Linked DNA regions of Paludisphaera borealis. The protein of the gene in region 1 interacts with the protein of each later gene in a pairwise test. Links are inferred from orthologs where the notes say so. Each region holds a gene or a part of one and is shown in the gene's direction. Other genes may lie near its edges.

Evidence for each region.
Region 2: the proteins of BSF38_RS23715 (region 1) and def interact in binary tests that used the Escherichia coli proteins (3 or more experiments, as listed by UniProt). The link is inferred for Paludisphaera borealis from one-to-one orthologs.

Annotation. Positions count from the first base shown.
Region 1 is NZ_CP019082.1:6,120,561-6,129,440, reverse strand. The notes cover bases 3,733-6,548. They hold BSF38_RS23715 (aspartate-semialdehyde dehydrogenase), read left to right. Parts: upstream 3,733-4,540; coding sequence 4,541-5,557; downstream 5,558-6,548. Other genes in these bases: truA (tRNA pseudouridine(38-40) synthase TruA), read left to right, coding at 5,808-6,548; purD (phosphoribosylamine--glycine ligase), read right to left, coding at 3,733-4,176. In the rest of the region: BSF38_RS23730 (hypothetical protein), read right to left, coding at 1-397; BSF38_RS23725 (hypothetical protein), read left to right, coding at 844-2,643; more of purD, read right to left, coding at 2,656-3,732; more of truA, read left to right, coding at 6,549-6,572; BSF38_RS23705 (glycosyltransferase family 4 protein), read left to right, coding at 6,569-7,738; BSF38_RS23700 (ArnT family glycosyltransferase), read right to left, coding at 7,694-8,880.
Region 2 is NZ_CP019082.1:2,427,775-2,436,610, forward strand. Bases 3,564-6,335 are described here. They hold def (peptide deformylase), read left to right. Parts: upstream 3,564-4,523; coding sequence 4,524-5,147; downstream 5,148-6,335. Other genes in these bases: BSF38_RS09390 (DUF4340 domain-containing protein), read left to right, coding at 3,564-4,428; fmt (methionyl-tRNA formyltransferase), read left to right, coding at 5,192-6,184; BSF38_RS09405 (metallophosphoesterase family protein), read left to right, coding at 6,247-6,335. Also shown: BSF38_RS09380 (ABC transporter permease), read left to right, coding at 1-208; BSF38_RS09385 (GldG family protein), read left to right, coding at 246-2,078; more of BSF38_RS09390, read left to right, coding at 2,104-3,563; more of BSF38_RS09405, read left to right, coding at 6,336-6,918; pckA (phosphoenolpyruvate carboxykinase (ATP)), read left to right, coding at 7,060-8,637; hopanoid C-3 methylase HpnR, read right to left, coding at 8,659-8,836. UniProt on the Escherichia coli protein: Removes the formyl group from the N-terminal Met of newly synthesized proteins. Requires at least a dipeptide for an efficient rate of reaction. N-terminal L-methionine is a prerequisite for activity but the enzyme has broad specificity at other positions.

The DNA of each region.
Region 1 (8,880 bases):
TGGCCCGGGGGGTCTTCTTGGGGGTTGGTCCGGGGTGACTGGTCACGGAGGTGAGAAGGCGGGACAGCCGTCGGGCGGATTCGCAATCGCAGCGCGCCAGCTCGGCCATCTCGGAGAAGCTGAGCTGAGGATCGGGGAACGGCAGCCGCCCCTCGGCCTGTTCGACCGTCGCCATCAGCGTGTACTGCTTGCCCTTGTGATGGACTTTCACGCCGCATCGAGCGAGCAGTTCGAGTTCGCGATAGAAGGTCCGCAGGCCGATGCCGAGTTGCGAGAGCACCACGTCGCGCGTGCGTGGGGACTCGCCCAGAAACAAGATCAGCCGATGAAGTCGGGAAGCCCTCGCTAGCGTGATATGGATCGAGGGACGTCGCCGGCCGCTAGGAGAGTCGGTCATGTCAGACAGTCCTTCCAAACCGATGCGGGCTCTTCCTTGAGGTCCTGAGACTTGGTCCGGCCATCCCGGCGCGGACGTTCGAACTGCGGTCGAAAGGCGTCCCGACTCCGCGACATGCCGAGAAATCCCTCTCCGCGAGTCACGGAACCCGAGACGATGGTCGATAGAAAGGACAGCCCTGTTCGGCTTGTGAGGAATATGTCGATTTTGACGAATTTCTCAAGGACGCCGGCTGGTGAACCGATTATCGAACAAGGTGTGCCAAATCTCCAGGGTCATCTCCCCCGGGCAAGACGACCGCATACACGCAAGACTGCTTGCGGCATATCGCCTCTGATTTCGGATATCAAGCTGGAGATTGGGTTGAGCTGACGCCTTGGTTGGATTTCGGGGGTCGCTCACGGATGACCACCGAGGCGCGCCTCCTGATATAGGGGTTCTGATCCATGTCTACGCGAAAGCGAACGCCTTCGAGACGCTTCCTTCGGCCCCAGGCCGAGGGTCTGGAAACCCGACAGTTGCTTTCCGCGTACTCGACGATTCCGACGGCCTCCGTCTCGGGAACCGACGCGGACGGAGACAAGTGGACGCTCACGCTCTACGGTCCCGGCACGTTGAACGTCGTGGACAAGACGGGGGCCGCCTTCACCAAGGCGACGGCCAACACGCCCGACCTGATCAACACGATCACGGTCGCGGGGACGGTCACGTCGCGCAGCCGGCTGGTGGGCAGTGTGACTCCGGCGGCGGGTTCGGACGGCCGCGTCTACTTTCAGAACCTGAATGTTCAGGCCAACGGCACGTACGGTGAGATCGACCCCTCCCACGTCGACCGGCTCGGCAAGATCTCCCAGAACGGCATCGGTCTGGTCGACATGCCTGGCTTCTGGCTGGGCAACACCAGCGGCGTCAAGCCGACGGTGAGTTCGCAGGTCCATCCCGGCTCGTTCCTCGCGGGCGGAATCACCGCGCCGGAGGGGATCAACGTGTTGCGGTTCGGCGGTGTGAACGTCGATTACACGCCTGCTGGGGGCACCCCCCTGACGTCCACCGCCCAGAAGAACGAGTTCGTCGTGTTTCTGGGCTTGCCGATCACCACCGGCACGTCCATCACGGTGGACAGCGTCACCACCGACGCCAGTTCGGATGTGACGTCGGGCTCGACGACCCCCACCATCAACCAGCAGAGCGTCACGTTCCTGGTGACGGGCCGGATCAACCTGTTCCAGGCGAACGCCATCTACGGCAACACCACCTCCGGCCTCGCGCCGTCGCAGTTCAACTCGTCTTCGACGGCTACGAGCCCCGGCGGCACGTACGTGGTCTCGCAAGGGGGCGCGGTGACGGGCCAGATCGGCTACGTTCGCGTGGGTGGAGACGCGACCAACTTCACGGTCCTGGCGCTGCCGGTGGACGTCTTCACGGCGTCCGGAGACTCGCTCGACCCCAAGATCACCAACTTCATGATCGGCGGGGAGACGAACAACGTCATGATGGTCGCGCCGGGGGGCTCGCGCGACGTGTCGTTCGGCCAGGGCATGGACAATGTCGTCATCAACACGCAGTTCATCTCGCACCTGCACGCCAATCGGGGCGCGGTCAACTCGTCGGTGACGGCCTCGCGGACGATCGACAGCGTGGTTCTGGGCGGCGACCTCGTCAACTCGCTGATCCAGTCGGGCTACACGCAGACCCTGGTCTCCGACGCCAATTCGCCGGGCTCGACGTTCTCGGCGGGCGGAGGCGCGTTCAACGGCGTCGCTCCGCCCAACATCCGCGACCGCGTTCAGAACACGTTCGCCGGCGGCTCGCTGCCGACGGCCCACGGCGGCGGCGGGATCAACGCCCGGATCGCCGGCAGCGTCGTCAACTCGGTCGTCTCGGTCTCGGTCGACCCCGACCCGTCGGGGATCAACGAGCCCGGCCAGTTCCAAGGGATCTCGAACAAGCGGTTCCCGTTCGGAGCGCCCGAGAACATCGTCCTGCCTCGCGGCTACATCAACGCCAAGGTCGAGGGCGAGATCGACAACTCCGGCATCCAGTCGGGCTCGAACCAACTGGTGTCCGCCGACGTGCCATCGAACTCGGCCTTCTTCGCGAAGAGCGTCAGCGTCGTCAAGGGCGCGGTGTTCCCGCCGGCCGTCAACCAGCCGCCGTACAACCCCACGCCGCAAACGCCGCCCAAGTGGCAGGGCGCGCTCAAGGGAGCGTTCCGCCGCGACGGCACGTTCCGCCGCTCCAAATGATCGCCGGCCGCGTCACGAGCCGCCGCCCTCGCCCTCGCGGGCGGCCTGCTCGGCGATGTCGCGACGGTAGAAGCCGCCGGGGAAGCGGATGGTTCGGACCGCCTCGTAGACCCGCTCGCGAGCCTGGTTCAGGTCAGAGCCCAGGGCGGTGACGTTGAGGACCCGGCCGCCGTCGCTGACGATCCGCGGCGCGAGTCCCGACCCCTGCTCGCTCCGGAGCTTCGTCCCGGCGTGGAAGACCTTGACGTCCGGAAGCCGGTCGGCCGCCGCCGTATTCTCGATCAGCCGGTCCCGCTCGTAGTGCCCCGGATAGCCCTCGGCCGCCATGACCACGGTGACCGACGGCCGCGGATCCCACTCCAGGTTGATCGTGTCGAGCCGCTCGTCGACGACGGCCTCGAGCGCGTCGAGGAGGTCGGACTTCAGCCGCATCAGGATCACCTGGGTCTCGGGATCGCCGAAGCGAACGTTGAACTCCAGCACCTTCGGCCCCTGATTGGTCAACATCAGGCCCGCGTAGAGCACTCCGCGGAACGGCCGGCGCGCCCGCTTGAGCGCGTGGACGATCGGCACGAGGATCTCCCGCTCGACCTCCTCCATGAGCTGCGGGGTGACCAGCGAGGTCGGCGAGAACGCCCCCATGCCGCCGGTGTTCGGGCCTTCGTCGTTGTCGAAAGCCCGCTTGAAATCCTGGCTGGAGACGAGCGGCACGATGGTCCGACCGTCGGTCAAGGCGAGGATGCTGGTCTCGTGGCCGTCGAGCCGTTCCTCGATGATGATCCGGTCGCCGGCCTGGCCGAAGATCCGCCGGACCATGATCTGGTCGATCGCCTCGATCGCCTGACGGAGGTTGCTGCAAACGTACACGCCCTTGCCTGCGGCCAGCCCGTCGGCCTTGACCACGACGCCGAGCGGACGCCCAAGCACGAAGTCGCGGGCCTCGGCGAGGCTGCTGTACACGCGTTTCTCGCCGCGATCCTCGATCTCGACCTGAACCCCCGGGGCGAGCATCTCGCGCGGGTCGAGGATGTGCTCGACCGCTTCGAGGGTCTCGGCGGCGGTCCGGCAGTGGATCGTGTTGCGGACTGTCGAACGGCCGCGCGACCGGACGATCAGGGCGACCTCGCGCGAGAGGATGTAATGCTCGGCGTCGGGCGCTCCTCGGAAGATCCGGTAATCGGCCGTCGGGATGCCCGCCTGCCGCATCAGCTCCTTGGCGAAGACCTTGCTGCCTTCGAGCTCGGCGGCGTCCTTGCGGGGACCGAAGACGCGGAGGCCCTCACGCTGGAAGAAGTCAACCAGGCCCTTGACCAGCGGCTCCTCGGGGCCGACGATCGTCAGCCCGATCCCCTCGCGCTTGACGAACTGGGCGAGGCCGCGATGGTCCCCCGGCTCGATGGCGACGTTCTGAACGTCGAGCGCCGTGCCCGCGTTGCCGGGCGCGCAGAAGACCGCCTTCACACGCCGCGATTGAAGGAGCTTCCAGCATAACGCGTGCTCGCGTCCTCCCTTGCCGATGACCAGAACTTTCAAGAGACGACTCCCGGGGAAAACACGAACCTCACAGGCATCGAGCGCGTCGAACCAACCGAAGGTCGTCGCACGCCTCGGGAAAGGCCGCCGCGAGGGCGGCCGGTCCTCGGCACGGCCGAAGGCACGGGGACTTCAAACCTTTATTCTAAGAACGTCGCGCGGCGGCGAACAGCACAGACTTTTCGAGACGGGCGTCCGACGCCTTACCGTGGCGGCGCAGGCCGCGAAATCGTAAGATGACATGGTTGATTCCGCGGGCCGACGTCGGCCCGACCGCCGCCAGGTCGTGCATCTTGGCCTCCGCTTGATCCCCCCCGCTTTCGAGGGCCTTCCGCCTTCTCATCATCGTTCGGAGATCGTGATCGTGAAAAACGTTGCCGTGGTCGGCGCCAGTGGGGCCGTGGGCGAGAGAATGGTCCGGCTGCTCGAGGAACGGAACTTCCCCGTCGCCTCGATCAAATTCCTGGCGTCGGAGCGCAGCGCGGGCAAATCGGTGACGTTCCGCGGCGAGAAATTCGTGATCCAACCGATCACGAGGCAAGCCCTTGAGGGGGTCGACATCGTCCTGTCGAGCACGCCGGCGAGCGTGTCGCGCGAATGGAGCCCGATCGCGGCCGCGGTCGGCGCGGTCGTGATCGACAATTCGAGCGCCTTCCGCATGGACCCCGACGTCCCGCTCGTCGTCCCCGAGGTCAACCCTCAGGACGTCTTGTGGAACAAGGGGATCATCGCCAACCCCAACTGCTCGACGATCCAGATGGTCGTCGCCCTCAAGCCGCTGCACGACGTCGCGCGGATTCGGCGCGTGGTGGTCAGCACCTACCAGTCGGTCTCCGGCGCGGGGATGACGGGCATCGTCGAGCTTGAGGCCCAGACTGGCGCCGGCGTCCGCAACGAGCCGATTCCGGCGCCCTCCAAGTTCGCTCACGCGATCCTCGGCAACTGCCTCCCGCAGATCGACGACTTTCTTCCCAACGGCTACACCAAGGAAGAAATGAAGATGGTCAACGAGACGCGGAAGATCCTCGGCGACGCGTCGATCGACGTCTGTCCGACGTGCGTCCGCGTTCCAGTGGCCTACTCGCACAGCGAATCGATCGTGGTCGAGACCGAGCGGCCGATCACCGCCGAGGAGGCCGTCGCCCTCTGGATGAAGGCCCCGGGGGTCACTGTGGTCGACGACCCGGCGAACAAGCGATACCCCCTGGCGTCCGACGCCGTGGGACGCGACGACGTCTTCGTGGGCCGGATTCGGAGCGATCTGAGCAACCCGAACGCCCTGGTGTTCTGGTGCGTCAGCGACAACCTCCGCAAGGGGGCCGCGACCAACGCCGTGCAGATCGCCGAAGAGCTGCTGAAGCTCGAACCGGCCCGCGCGTGATCGAGCGCGGTTTGCATTTAGGTTGCACGCAGGCGGGGCCGTATTCCCTTCTCCCCTTGCGGGAGAAGGTGCCCCGCAGGGGCGGATGAGGGGTTCTTCGGTCGCCGAGGCGTCCGACGAATCCCTATGATGATGAAACCCCTCATCCGGCCGTTCCGGCCACCTTCTCCCGCAAGGGGAGAAGGCATGCTCGCGGCAGCCTGTTTTGATCACTCTCCGCAATCCGAAAGAAAACCGCACCTGACGCCGCATGATGCGCAACATCAAGCTCACGATCGCCTACGACGGCACCGACTTCCACGGCTGGCAGCGTCAGCCTGACCTCCGCACGGTTCAGCAGGTGCTCAACGAGGCGATCGAGCAGCTTACGGGCTCAAGGCCGCGAACCACCGCCAGCAGCCGGACCGACGCGGGGGTTCACGCGATGGGCCAGGTCGTCCAGTTCCTGACGGCCTCGCGGCACGGCCCCGAGGTGTTCGTCAAGGCGCTCAACGCCATCCTCCCGCACGACGTCCGCGTGCTCGAAGCCTGCGAGAAGCCCCAGGTCTTCCACGCGACGCTCGACGTCCGTTCCAAACGCTATCGCTATCGGATCGACAACGCCTGGATCGCGAATCCGTTCGAGCTTCGATACGCCTGGCACGTCTTCCACCGTCTCGACGTCGACGCCATGAACCGCGCGTCGGAAGCCCTGCTCGGCTGCCACGACTTCCGCAGCTTCGAGACCGACTGGCCCAACCGCATGAGTTCCGTCCGGACGATCTTCGACGTCGTCACGATCCGCGAGGGCGACCTCGTGTTCGTCGAGGTCGAGGCCGACGGCTTCCTGTACAACATGGTGCGGACGATCGCCGGAACCTTGTCGTTCGTGGGAAGCGGCAAGCGCCCCGAGGGCTGGGTCGGCGACGTCCTCCGCGCCGAGAACCGGATCGAGGCGGGCCCCACGGCGCCTCCGCACGGACTTTTCCTCCTCCGCGTCGACTACGGCGACGCCCGGAAGGCCGGCTCGGAATGAAGATCGTCCACGTCATCACCCGGCTGATCGTCGGCGGCGCCCAGGAAAATACGCTGCTGACCGTCGAGGGTCTGCACCATCACCATCGAGACGACGTCACCCTCATCACCGGACCCGCCGAAGGGCCCGAAGGCGACCTGTTCCGCAGGGCCGAGGAACTCGGGCTGAAGGTCGAGGTCATGCCCGAGCTGGTCCGCGCGGTCCGGCCCGCGACCGACTGGAAAGCCTACCGGAAGCTGCGCGCCGCGTTTCGACGGCTCAAGCCCGACGTCGTCCACACGCATAGCTCGAAGGCCGGAATCGTGGGCCGCGCGGCGGCCTGGCATGAGAACGTGCCGGCCGTCGTCCACACGATCCACGGCCTGCCGTTCGGGCCGTTCGAGTCCTCGGCGCGTAACCGCCTCTACATCGCCCTGGAACGCTGGGCGGCCCGCCGCTGCCACGCGATCGTCAGCGTGTGCGACGCCATGACCCGGCAGGCGCTCGACGCCGGAGTCGGTCGGCCGGAGCAGTATTCCACCGTCTACAGCGGCATGGACACGGAAGCCTTCCTTCATCCGAGACGCCCGCGCGACGAGGTCCGGCGCGAGCTTGGGCTCGCCGCCGACGACGTGGCGTTCGCGACCGTCGCGCGACTCTTCCAGCTGAAGGGGCACGACGACGTCGTGGCGGTCGCCCCGGAGATCCTGAAGGCCGATCCGCGCGTCCGGTTCGTCTGGATCGGCGACGGTATCCTCCGCGACAAGCTGATCGCCGACCTCGAAACCCGGGGCGTCCGCGACGCCTTCATCCTGACCGGGCTCGTCGCCCCGGATCGCATTCCCGAGCTGCTGTCGGCGGTCGACGGCGTGATTCACCCCAGCCTCCGCGAGGGGCTGGCCCGGGTCTTGCCGCAGTCGCTCCTCGTCGGCCGTCCCGTGATCAGCTACGACGTCGACGGCGCGCGCGAGGTCGTTCTGCCCGAGACGGGGATCTTGCTCGCGCCTCGCGACCTTCCCGGCTTGACCGCCGCCGTGCTCCGGCTCGCGGCCGACCCGAGTCTCCGCGACGCGATGGGTTGCGAAGGCCGACGCCGGTTCGCCGACCAGTTTCGCCATGAGACGATGACCAGCCAGCTTCGATCACTTTACGAGCGTCTGCTCGTCGCCGCCGGCGCGGGCCGTTGACTCGTCCGGCCGAGGCGCGTCCACCGCGCGGCGAACGACCGCCAGCAGCAGCTTGTATCTCGTGCCTCTGGCCGGGTTGAACCCCTTCACCTCTTCGAGCGGCGTGAGCGCGACGCCGAAATTCGTCGACAAGAGTTCGAGTTCCTCGGGCGTGACGGCCGTGATCATGGCCTTTTTCTCGTCGAGCCAGGTGAGCAAGGCCTGGGGGTCGCGCACGGCGGCCACGGGCTTGCCGATCGCGTAGATCACGCCGGGCTCCTGGTAGTTCATCAGCAGCGGCTCGAAGCCCGTCTCCGCCTCAAGGGCCGCCAGCCGCTCGCCGACGATTCGCGACACGCGCAGCGACTCGGCCGAGGGGATCAGCCAGCCGGCGAGGATGAGCATCATCCCGCCCGTCGTGGCGATCAGGCCGAACGTCCCGCGCTGGGTCGCGCCGCGTTGCAACTGCAAGAGGCTGGCGAGCGTGCCCAGCGAGACGACGGCGCCGCAGGTGATCAGCGGCAGCCGAAGCCGGGCCGACACGACGATCGCCGCCGCCGTCATCCCGACCCCCACGGTCAGGCCGATCCCGGCGATCAGGCCCTGCCCCAGCCGTCCCAGCGTCCATCGCCGCAGCGTGACTTCCTCACGGCTCGCCGCGACCACCACCCAGGCGGCCAGCAGCGCGCAGGCCGGATAGGCGGGGAGATAGTAATGGATCAGCTTCGTCTGAACGCATTCGAGCAAGATCATCGGACCGACCACCCAGGCGAGCAGGAACCCAAGGTTCCTGTCGACCTTGCGCCTTCGCCAGGCGCCGAGGACCGCCATCGGGACGAGGCACGACCAGGGGAAGAAGACGAGCAGGGAGAGCGCCGCGTAGTATCCAGGAAACGCCCCGTGCTGTTCCATCCCCGTGGCGACCCGCTGGACGAGCTGCTGGTTGACCGCCACCTGGAAGAAGCGTCCGTTCGAGCCCAGCAACGCCACGAGATACCAGGGCGCGGTGAGCAGGGCGAAGCCGATCAGGCCCCGGCGCGGATGCAGCCGTCGCCAGACGGCGGCGGCGGGGCATCCCCACCACCACGCGAACAGGCCGGTCATCGCCAGCAAGGCCGGCCCGACGGGGCCCTTGGTCAGCGTCGCCAGGCTGAGCAGCACCC
Region 2 (8,836 bases), 3.7 Mb from region 1 along the record:
GGTGGTCATGACGCTGCTGGCCTATTTCTACGGGGCGAGGCAGCAGGCGGGCTGGGCCGAGGCGGCGCGGCACGTCGCGATCCTCTACCAGGTCCAGAGCTTCGGCCTGGGGCGAGTCGACCTGAGGACCGTCGCGCTTCAGCTTTCGGTGTGCGTGTTCGTGTTGTACGCCACGACGATGATCTTCGCCGCGCGGCGAGGACGTTGATCGAAACGCTCAAGGGTGGAGGATCGATCGAGCCGCGATGCTTTCAGGTCTATCGATGTTCTTGAACCGCGCTGAAATCTGGGTGGGCGCGCTGGCGGTCGCGGCGTTCCTGGTCCTGTACTGGACGCTCCGTGGAGCGCCCCCGGGCCAGAGCGCGACGGCCGAGGACGACGACGACGCCCCGCGCTCGGGGTATCGCGACCGCGTGATCGCCGCCGTCGTGACGGGCCTGCTCTTGATCCTCGCCGGTGCCTACGTTGCGGCGACTCGGGGGGTCCCGTGGTCGCTGCCGCTCTTCGCGCTGGGGTTCGGCATGGTGCTCGCCCTCGCGATGGTCAATCAGCGGTACCGGCATTCGAGCCCCAGCCTGCGGCGCACGATCGAGTACTCGAACGCGATCCTCAACACGGCGCTCCTGGCGGGCGTGCTGATCGTCGCCAACGTCATCGCCTTCCGCTACGGCGGCCACGTCATCGACCTGACCCGCGAGCGGGCGTACTCGCTCTCGTCGCTGACGATGAACCAGGTCGGCAGTCTCGATCGTCCCTTGACGTTCCACCTGATCTACGGGCGAGGCGCCCGGGCGGGGCGGCAGCTCGACCGGATCGCCCAGTTGCTCGAACTCTACCGAACCGCCCGGCCCGACATGGTCAAGATTGAGAGCGTCAACCCGTTCACCGACCTGGAGCGGACCGAAGACCTCGCCAAGCGCGCTCCCGACCTGGCGGTGATGCAAGGGGGGGGCGTCCTGATCGAGTTCGGCGAAGGGGAAGACGCCAAGTACGTCGCGGTCGGCGGTCAGGAGATGTTCGACGCCCCTCCGCCCGAGCGGTCCCCCGCGAGCCTCGACCGCTTCGAGTCGACGTTCAAGGGGGAGGACGCCCTGACCTCGGCCTTGATCCGGATTCGCGAGGGCCGGACGGCTAAGGTGGCCTTCCTCGTCGGCCACGGCGAGCCGAGGCTCGACGACCTCAATCCCAACGGCCCCGGACTCGGGCTCTGGAAAGCGCGGATGACGTCGAACGGCTACGACGTGACCGAGCTGAACCTGCTGGAAGCCTCGGTCCCCGACGACGTCGAGCTGGTCGTCGTGGCTGGCCCCAAGGACGCGTTCAAGCCCGTGGAGACCGCCCGGCTGAAGGCGTACGCCGATCGCGGCGGCCCGGTACTGGCGATGCTCGGCAACACCGAGCCGACGGGCCTCGACGACTTCCTGCTGTCGTTCAATCTGGAGCTGGGCAAGGGGCTGGTGATCGATCCCCAGCTCAACTTCAACCACAACATGCAGCTCGTCCACTGCATCCTCAAGGGAGGCGTGGGCCATCCGATCACCGACTCGCTGGGTAGCGAGCGGTCGGTCCTCATCGCCAACGGAGCGCCGATCGAGATCCTCGGGACGAAACCGCAGGCGAAGGAGCTGAACAAGTCGGTCGATCGTCGGTTCGTGCCGACGCCGATCGTCAAGAGCGGGTCGCGGTCATGGGCCGAGACCGACCTCAAGAACCCGCGCCCGCGTTTCGACCAGGACGTCGACCAGGCGGGACCGATCGTGGTGGGCGTCGCGGTCGTCGAGCGCGGCGCCGAACCCGCCGCGGCGACCAAGCCGAGGCTGGTGTTGTTCTCGACGCGATCGATCGCCGAGAACATCGTCCAGGGGATCGAGCCGACGAACCTCGACCTGGTGATGAACGCCGTGAGCTGGCTTCGCGAGCGGCCCAACGCGGTGGGCATCACACCGAAGACCCACGTGGCCCTGACTCTCACCGCCGACCCCCTACTCCGCTGGCGGCTGGTCGTCGTGCCGACGGTCGCCGCCGTGCTGACCATCGTCGGCCTGGGCGGCCTGGTTTACGTCGTCCGACACGAGTGACCCTCTGGATCGAACCGTATCACCGATGAAAACGTCGCGCACAACCTATGTCTTGATCGGTCTGTTCTTCGCCGGCCTGCTCCTCCTCTGGGGGCTCGAATTCACGGGCGTCCTCACCGAGTCGCAGCGGCGGAGACGGCAGGACCGCATCCTCCCCGCGCTCACGGACGTGATGGAGTCCGGAATCCAGAAGGTCGAAATCGACCGCAAGGGCGAGCGGCTGATCTTCGAGCGTCGCGGCCGGTACGGCTGGCAGATGCGGGGGCCGATCGACGCGGCGGCCGACGCCAACGACCTGGAGAGCCTGCTCCAGAACCTGCGGGCGCTCCGACGGTCGGCCGACGCCGGCGTGATCGACGCGCCCGCCGAATCGTACGGCCTGGCCCCGGCCGAGGCGACGTTGCGGCTGTGGGCCGGCGGCGCCCAGGGCGGAACGAGCCCGAAGGACCCCGTCGCCGTCCTCGAAATCGGTAAAACGGCCCAGAATCATCGGTATGTGAAGACCGACGACGCGGGCGGCATCGACGTCGTCGACCGGAGGGTGCTCACCGCGATCGATCGCCCGGCCGCCGAATGGCGCGACAAGATGCTCGCGCCGTTGCCGACCTTCCAGGTGACCGGCGTATCGATCCAGCGTCCCGGCGTGACGCTGAAGGCCGAGCGGATATCGGGCGGCCAATGGCGGCTGACCGAACCGGTCCGCCTCCCGGCCGACGGCTCCAAAATCGAGGCGGCGCTCGCCGCGCTCGCGGGCCTGCGGATCGCCGGACCGTCGGGCAGCTTCGCGGCTGACGACGTGAAGGATTTCGCGCCCTACGGCCTCGACAAGCCCGAGGCGACGATCGAGCTGACGTCTTCGGCCGATCCGTCGAACCCCACGGTCTTGATGGTCGGCAAGTCGCCCGCCGACCAGCCGGGCCGCGTCTACGTCCGCCGCGGCGACCAGGACGACGTGGCGCTCATCGACGCCAAATTCCTCGCCGAGATCCCCGCCGACCGGCTCGGCTTCCGGAGCCAGCATATCGCCGAGATAACGCCGCCGGCCGCCTACCGCATCGAGATCAAGGCCCCCGGCGGCCCGTTCGAGATGGTCCGCAATCCGGCGGGTTGGGATCTGGTCTCGCCTCAACCCGGCAAGGCCGACCGGTTCCTGGTGGATTCGCTGCTCGGCCAGATCGACGCCCTCCAGACCAGCGAATACCTCGACCCTTCGCAGATGATCGACGTCGGACTCGACCCGCCGATCATGTCGATCCGGGTCTGGGAGATCGAGTTGGGCGGGGCAAAGAACCGGAAGGCCCCGGCCGACGCTCCTCCCGCCTTCGAACTCGCGCTCGGCCGTCATGACATCCTCAAGAAGACGATCTACGGACGGCTCCCCGGCGACTCGTACGTCCTGGCGCTGCCAGACTCGTTCCTCAAGATGCTTCCCAAGAACTCGTACGCGTTTCGCGACCGCACGCTTCCCTCCGCACAGCCCGCCGGCGTCGCCAAGCTGACGTTCGTCCACGACGGCAGGACGACGGTCCTCGAACCGGATCGCGCTTCGGCCACTCCCAACCAGTGGCGGATGATCGCGCCCGTGAAAGCGCCGGCCGACGTCCGCGCGGTGACCGCCGTTCTCGCCGCCCTCTCGAACCTGCGAGCCGACGACTTCGCGGCCGACTCGGCCGGCGACGGCGTCGCATTCGGTCTCAATGCCCCACTGCTGGATCTGAACTGGGAGGGCGAGGGGGCGGCCGGCGGCCTGAAAGTCGGCAAGCAGGTTCCCGACAAGCCGTCGACCTATTACGCGGTCCTGAGCGGCTACCCTCCCGTGTTCACGCTCGACGCCCAGGCGCTTCAGCCCTACTTCGCCGAGATGCACGAGACCCTGGTGCAGAAATTCCCGCTCGACGACGTCCGTCGGCTGGTGCTGCGATGGCCGGATCGAACGCTCGCCTTCGCGCGGAGCAGCCAGCCCACGGGTCAACCGACCGACTGGTCGCCCGAGCCGGGAACCTCGGTTCAGGGGATCGACCTGTCCCGGTTCAACGACCTGGCCATCCACCTGTCGCAGCTTCACGCGGTTCGATTCGCGCAGTATGAAGGGCCGATCCCGACGTCTTCGGGCCTGGCCGAGCCGCGACTCAAGATCGAAATCGGCTTCGGCGCGGGCAAGCCGCCGAGCGTCGTGCGGCTCGGGTCGCCGACCCGCGACGGCTTCGTCCTGGCCACGACCGGCGACGGCGCGACGGGCCCGGTCTTCCTGCTGCCCGGTCCCGCGTGGGAAGCCCTGATCGAGCCGGGGGCCGAGGGATCGTCGGCACCGCTCCCCGACGACGTCTTCGCCCCGCTCGACGCGCGCTGAGACCTGGAAACCTGGCGATGACCGGGGCCATGCGTCTACTATAATATAGGATTGGAGAAGGAGAGCAGACCCGCCGCCGCCCCGGAGCCCGACTCGTGCTGAGCATCGTGAAGTACCCGCATCCCGCCCTTCGTTACACCTCGCGACCCGTGGGTCAGATCGACGATGAGCTGCGCGCCGTCGTCCGCGAGATGTTCGACCTGATGTACGAGGCGCGCGGAGTCGGCCTTGCCGCGAATCAGGTCGGGTTGCCGTTCCGGTTTTTCATCCTGAACGTTACGGCCGACCCGGACGAGAAGGACCAGGAGCTGGTGTTCATCAATCCCGAGATCGTCAAGCGGCACTCCTCGGCTGAGGACGAGGAAGGCTGCCTGAGTATTCCCGGCGTATATTCCAAGGTCCGGCGCGCCCGCAAGATCAAGGTGCAGGCGTTCGACCTCGCGGGCGAGCAGGTCGAATACGACGCCGACGAGCTGTTCAGCAAGGCGATCCAGCACGAGACCGACCACCTCGACGGCAAACTGTTCATCGACTACCTCGGCCCGCTCACCCGGCACTCGATGAAGGGGAAGCTCCGCGAGTTCGAGCTGGAGTTCCGCAAGGCCCAGGCCGGCGGCGAGGTTCCCGACGACGCCGAGATCGTCCGGCGGCTCAACGCGATGTCCGCCCCGAGCGCTGGGGCGATCGCAACCCTGAGCGGCACTTCGGCCGGCACCTGAACGATCGCCGGCGCAACGACCTTGATGGATGAGAGGCTTCGCTCATGGCCACGCCGATCGCGATCGTCATGCTGGGAACCGGCGACTTCGCCCTACCCTTGTTCGAGAGCCTGCACGGAGCGGGCCATCGGCTGCTGTCCCTCGTCACCCAGCCCGACCGCCCGCAGGGGCGTCATCAAGAGCTGATCCCCAGCCTGATCAAGCAGTCGGCCCTGCGCCTGGGCGTGCCCGTGTTTCAGCCCGAGAAGGTCAACGAGCCGGAGGCCGTCGAGTCGATCCGGGAACTCGCCCCCGACCTGCTGGTGACGGCGGCGTACGGCCAGATCCTCTCGCCCGAACTTCTAGGCGTCGCCCGGCTGGGAGCGATCAACCTGCACGGCTCGATCCTCCCCTCCTACCGAGGCGCGGCGCCGGTCGCCCGAGCGATCGAGCGGGGCGAGACCGAGGCCGGCGTGACCGTCATCCAGATGACGCCGAAGATCGACGCGGGGGGCATGATCGCCGTCGCCCGGACCCCGATCGATCCCGACGAGACGGCCGGCGAACTGGAAGATCGGCTGGCGCGCCTGGGGGCTCCGTTGACGCTCGACGTCATCGAGAAGATCATCGCCGGCCGGGCCGAGATCCTCCCCCAGGACGGTTCGCTCGTCACCAAGGCCCCGAAACTGCGGAAGGAGTCGGGCGTCATCGACTGGACCCGCCCCGCGCTTGAGATCCACAACCTGGTGCGGGCGATGCAGCCCTGGCCGATCGCCTCGACCACCTGGACCGCCCTCCCATGGACGCCCACCGGCCCGCTTCGCGTGATCGTCCACAAGACGCGCCCCGTCGAAGGCGAAGGCGAGCCCGGCGTCGTGCTGTCCGCCACCCAGGGCGACCTCGTCGTCGCCGCCGGCCAGGGGGCGATCCAACTGCTGGTCGTCCAGATTCCCGGCAAGAAACCCATGACGGCCGCGGAATTCCTTCGTGGTCGACACGTTCAGCCCGGCGATCAAATGGGTGATGGATCGAAATCGGCGCCGCGAACGTCGTCGTGAGTTATAGTGTCTTTGGCCCGACCGCTTCCTTTCGGAGCATCGACAGGAGCACTCCCGCGAAGATGACCGGACGAACCATCGCCATCGGCGACATCCACGGCTGTTCGATGGCTTTGCGTTCCCTGCTCCAGGCGGTGGATCCGGGCTCGAACGATTTGATAGTCACCCTGGGCGATTACGTCAATCGCGGCCCCGATTCGCGGGGGGTGCTGGACCAGCTCATCGACCTCCGCCGACGATCGCGTCTGATTTCGATTCTGGGCAATCACGACGAGATGCTGCTGCGAGCCCGAGGCGGATCGTCGGATGTCGCGCAGAGGCCGGCCGGCGGCCTGCTGACGCGCGCCGCGTCCGAGATCGACCGCCCCCAGATCGCGCTCACCGAAGGGCACTTCGGCTTCCTTGAAGCCTGCGACGATTATTTCGAGACCGACGACCACATCTTCCTGCACGCCAGCTACGATCCTGTCTTACCCATGAATGAGCAGCCGACCTCGTTGCTCCGCTGGCAGTCGCTGCGCCGGGGAATCCCCGGCCGGCACGTGTCGGGGAAGACGGTCGTCGCCGGCCACACTTCGCAGAAGAACGGCAAGATCCTCGACCTCGGCCATCTCCGGTGCATCGACACCTACTGCTACGGCGGCGGATGGCTGACGGCCCTCGACGTCCATTCCGGCGAAGTCTGGCAAGTCGATGTCCGAGGCCGCGCGCGACCCCGACGGTCCTTGCGCTGAGCCGAAAACGCCGGCCGTCGCCGGTCCGCCCAGGAGGTTTGGTCTCAGGTCGTTTGTGAGTGGGCCGCTCCGGGAGTAGGATGAGGGTGCAGCACCATCGCGAACGACAACGGGCCCGGCGTATGGAGGCAAGAGTCGATCATGAGCGACAACCGGAACGACGTGTCCCGAGCGTGGGGACTCGAAAAGCTGGGGATCGAGCGCCGAGCTTCCACGTACTGGAACCCGCCCACGGCCGTCTTGTACGAGCACGCCGTCCGGCGGCAAGAAGGACTGATCGCGTACGGCGGGGCGCTCGTCGTCGACACCGGCGCGCACACCGGTCGGGCGCCCAATGACAAGTTCACGATCGACGAGCCGGGCAGCCGTGACAAGATCTGGTGGGGCGTCAGTAATCATCCGCTCTCCGAAGAGTCGTTCGAGCGTGTCTGGGCCCGGCAGCGGGCCTACATGGCCGACAAAGAGCTTTACGTCCAGGATTGCTATGGAGGGGCCGACCCGCGCTACCGGCTCCCCGTCCGGATCGTCACCGAATACGCGTGGCACAGCCTGTTCGTCCGCGACCTGCTGATCCGCGAGCACGCTCACGACGTGCTCCGAGCTTTCGTCCCCGAATTCACGATCATCGACACCCCCCACCTGTCCGCCGACCCCGCGACCGACGGCACCCACTCGGGGACCTTCATCCTGGTACACCTGGCGAAGAAGCTGGTGCTGATCGGCGGCACGCAGTACGCGGGCGAGATCAAGAAGTCGGTCTTCTCGCTGCTGAACTACCTGCTGCCGCAGCGCGGCGTCCTCGGCATGCACTGCTCGGCCAACTACGGCCGCGACAAGGACGACGTCGCGCTCTTCTTCGGGCTTTCGGGGACCGGCAAGACGACCCTCTCGACCTCGCCCGACCGCCGCCTGATCGGCGACGACGAGCACGGCTGGAGCGACGACGGCGTCTTCAATTTCGAAGGCGGCTGCTACGCCAAGGTGATCGGCATTCATGCAGAGAGCGAGCCCGAGATCTACGAGACGACCCGGATGTTCGGCACGGTGCTCGAGAACGTCGTCATCGACCCGGAGACTCGGAAACTCGACCTCGACAGCAAGCGATTGACCGAGAACACCCGCGCCGCGTATCCAATCACGCACGTCCCGGGGGCCGACCCCGAGGGCCTCGGCGGCCATCCCCGAAACATCTTCCTGCTGACGTACGATGCCTTCGGCGTGCTGCCGCCGATCGCCCGGCTGACCCCCGAGCAGGCGATGTACCACTATCTGACCGGTTACACATCGAAAGTCGCCGGAACCGAGGAAGGCGTCAACGAGCCGCAAGTCGTCTTCAGCCCGTGCTTCGGAGCGCCGTTCCTGCCGCTTCATCCCAAGGTCTACGCCCGGCTGCTCGGCAAGAAGATCGCCGAGCATCAGGCGCGGTGCTGGCTGGTGAACACCGGCGTGACCGGCGGACCGTACGGCGTCGGCAAGCGGATCGCGATGCCGATCACCCGGTCGCTGATCAACTCAGCCCTGGCCGGCGAGCTGGACGACGTGCCCACGAAGGTCAACGAGGCGTTCCATCTCAGCGCGCTGAGCCGGGTCCCCAGGCTGCCGCCCGACGTCCTCGACCCGCGCGCCTCATGGCCCGACCCCGAAGCCTACGACCGCAAGGCGGCCGAGCTGGCACGGCGGTTCGAGGAGAATCATCGCAGGATCGACGTCGAGATCTGATCCGATCGGTCGGCGATCGCGTCACACGGCCGGCTTGCCGTTGATCCGCGTCTGCTCGACGAAGTTCTCGGTGTCGGCGTCGATCGCCCGGCCGCGACGCCCGCGCGCCGGGTGGATGTAAAGCGTGTTGGGATCGACGACGTCGCGGTGCGGCGGCGGCGTGCTCATCTCGTACTTGACCGTCTGGCGGTGGTCGGCG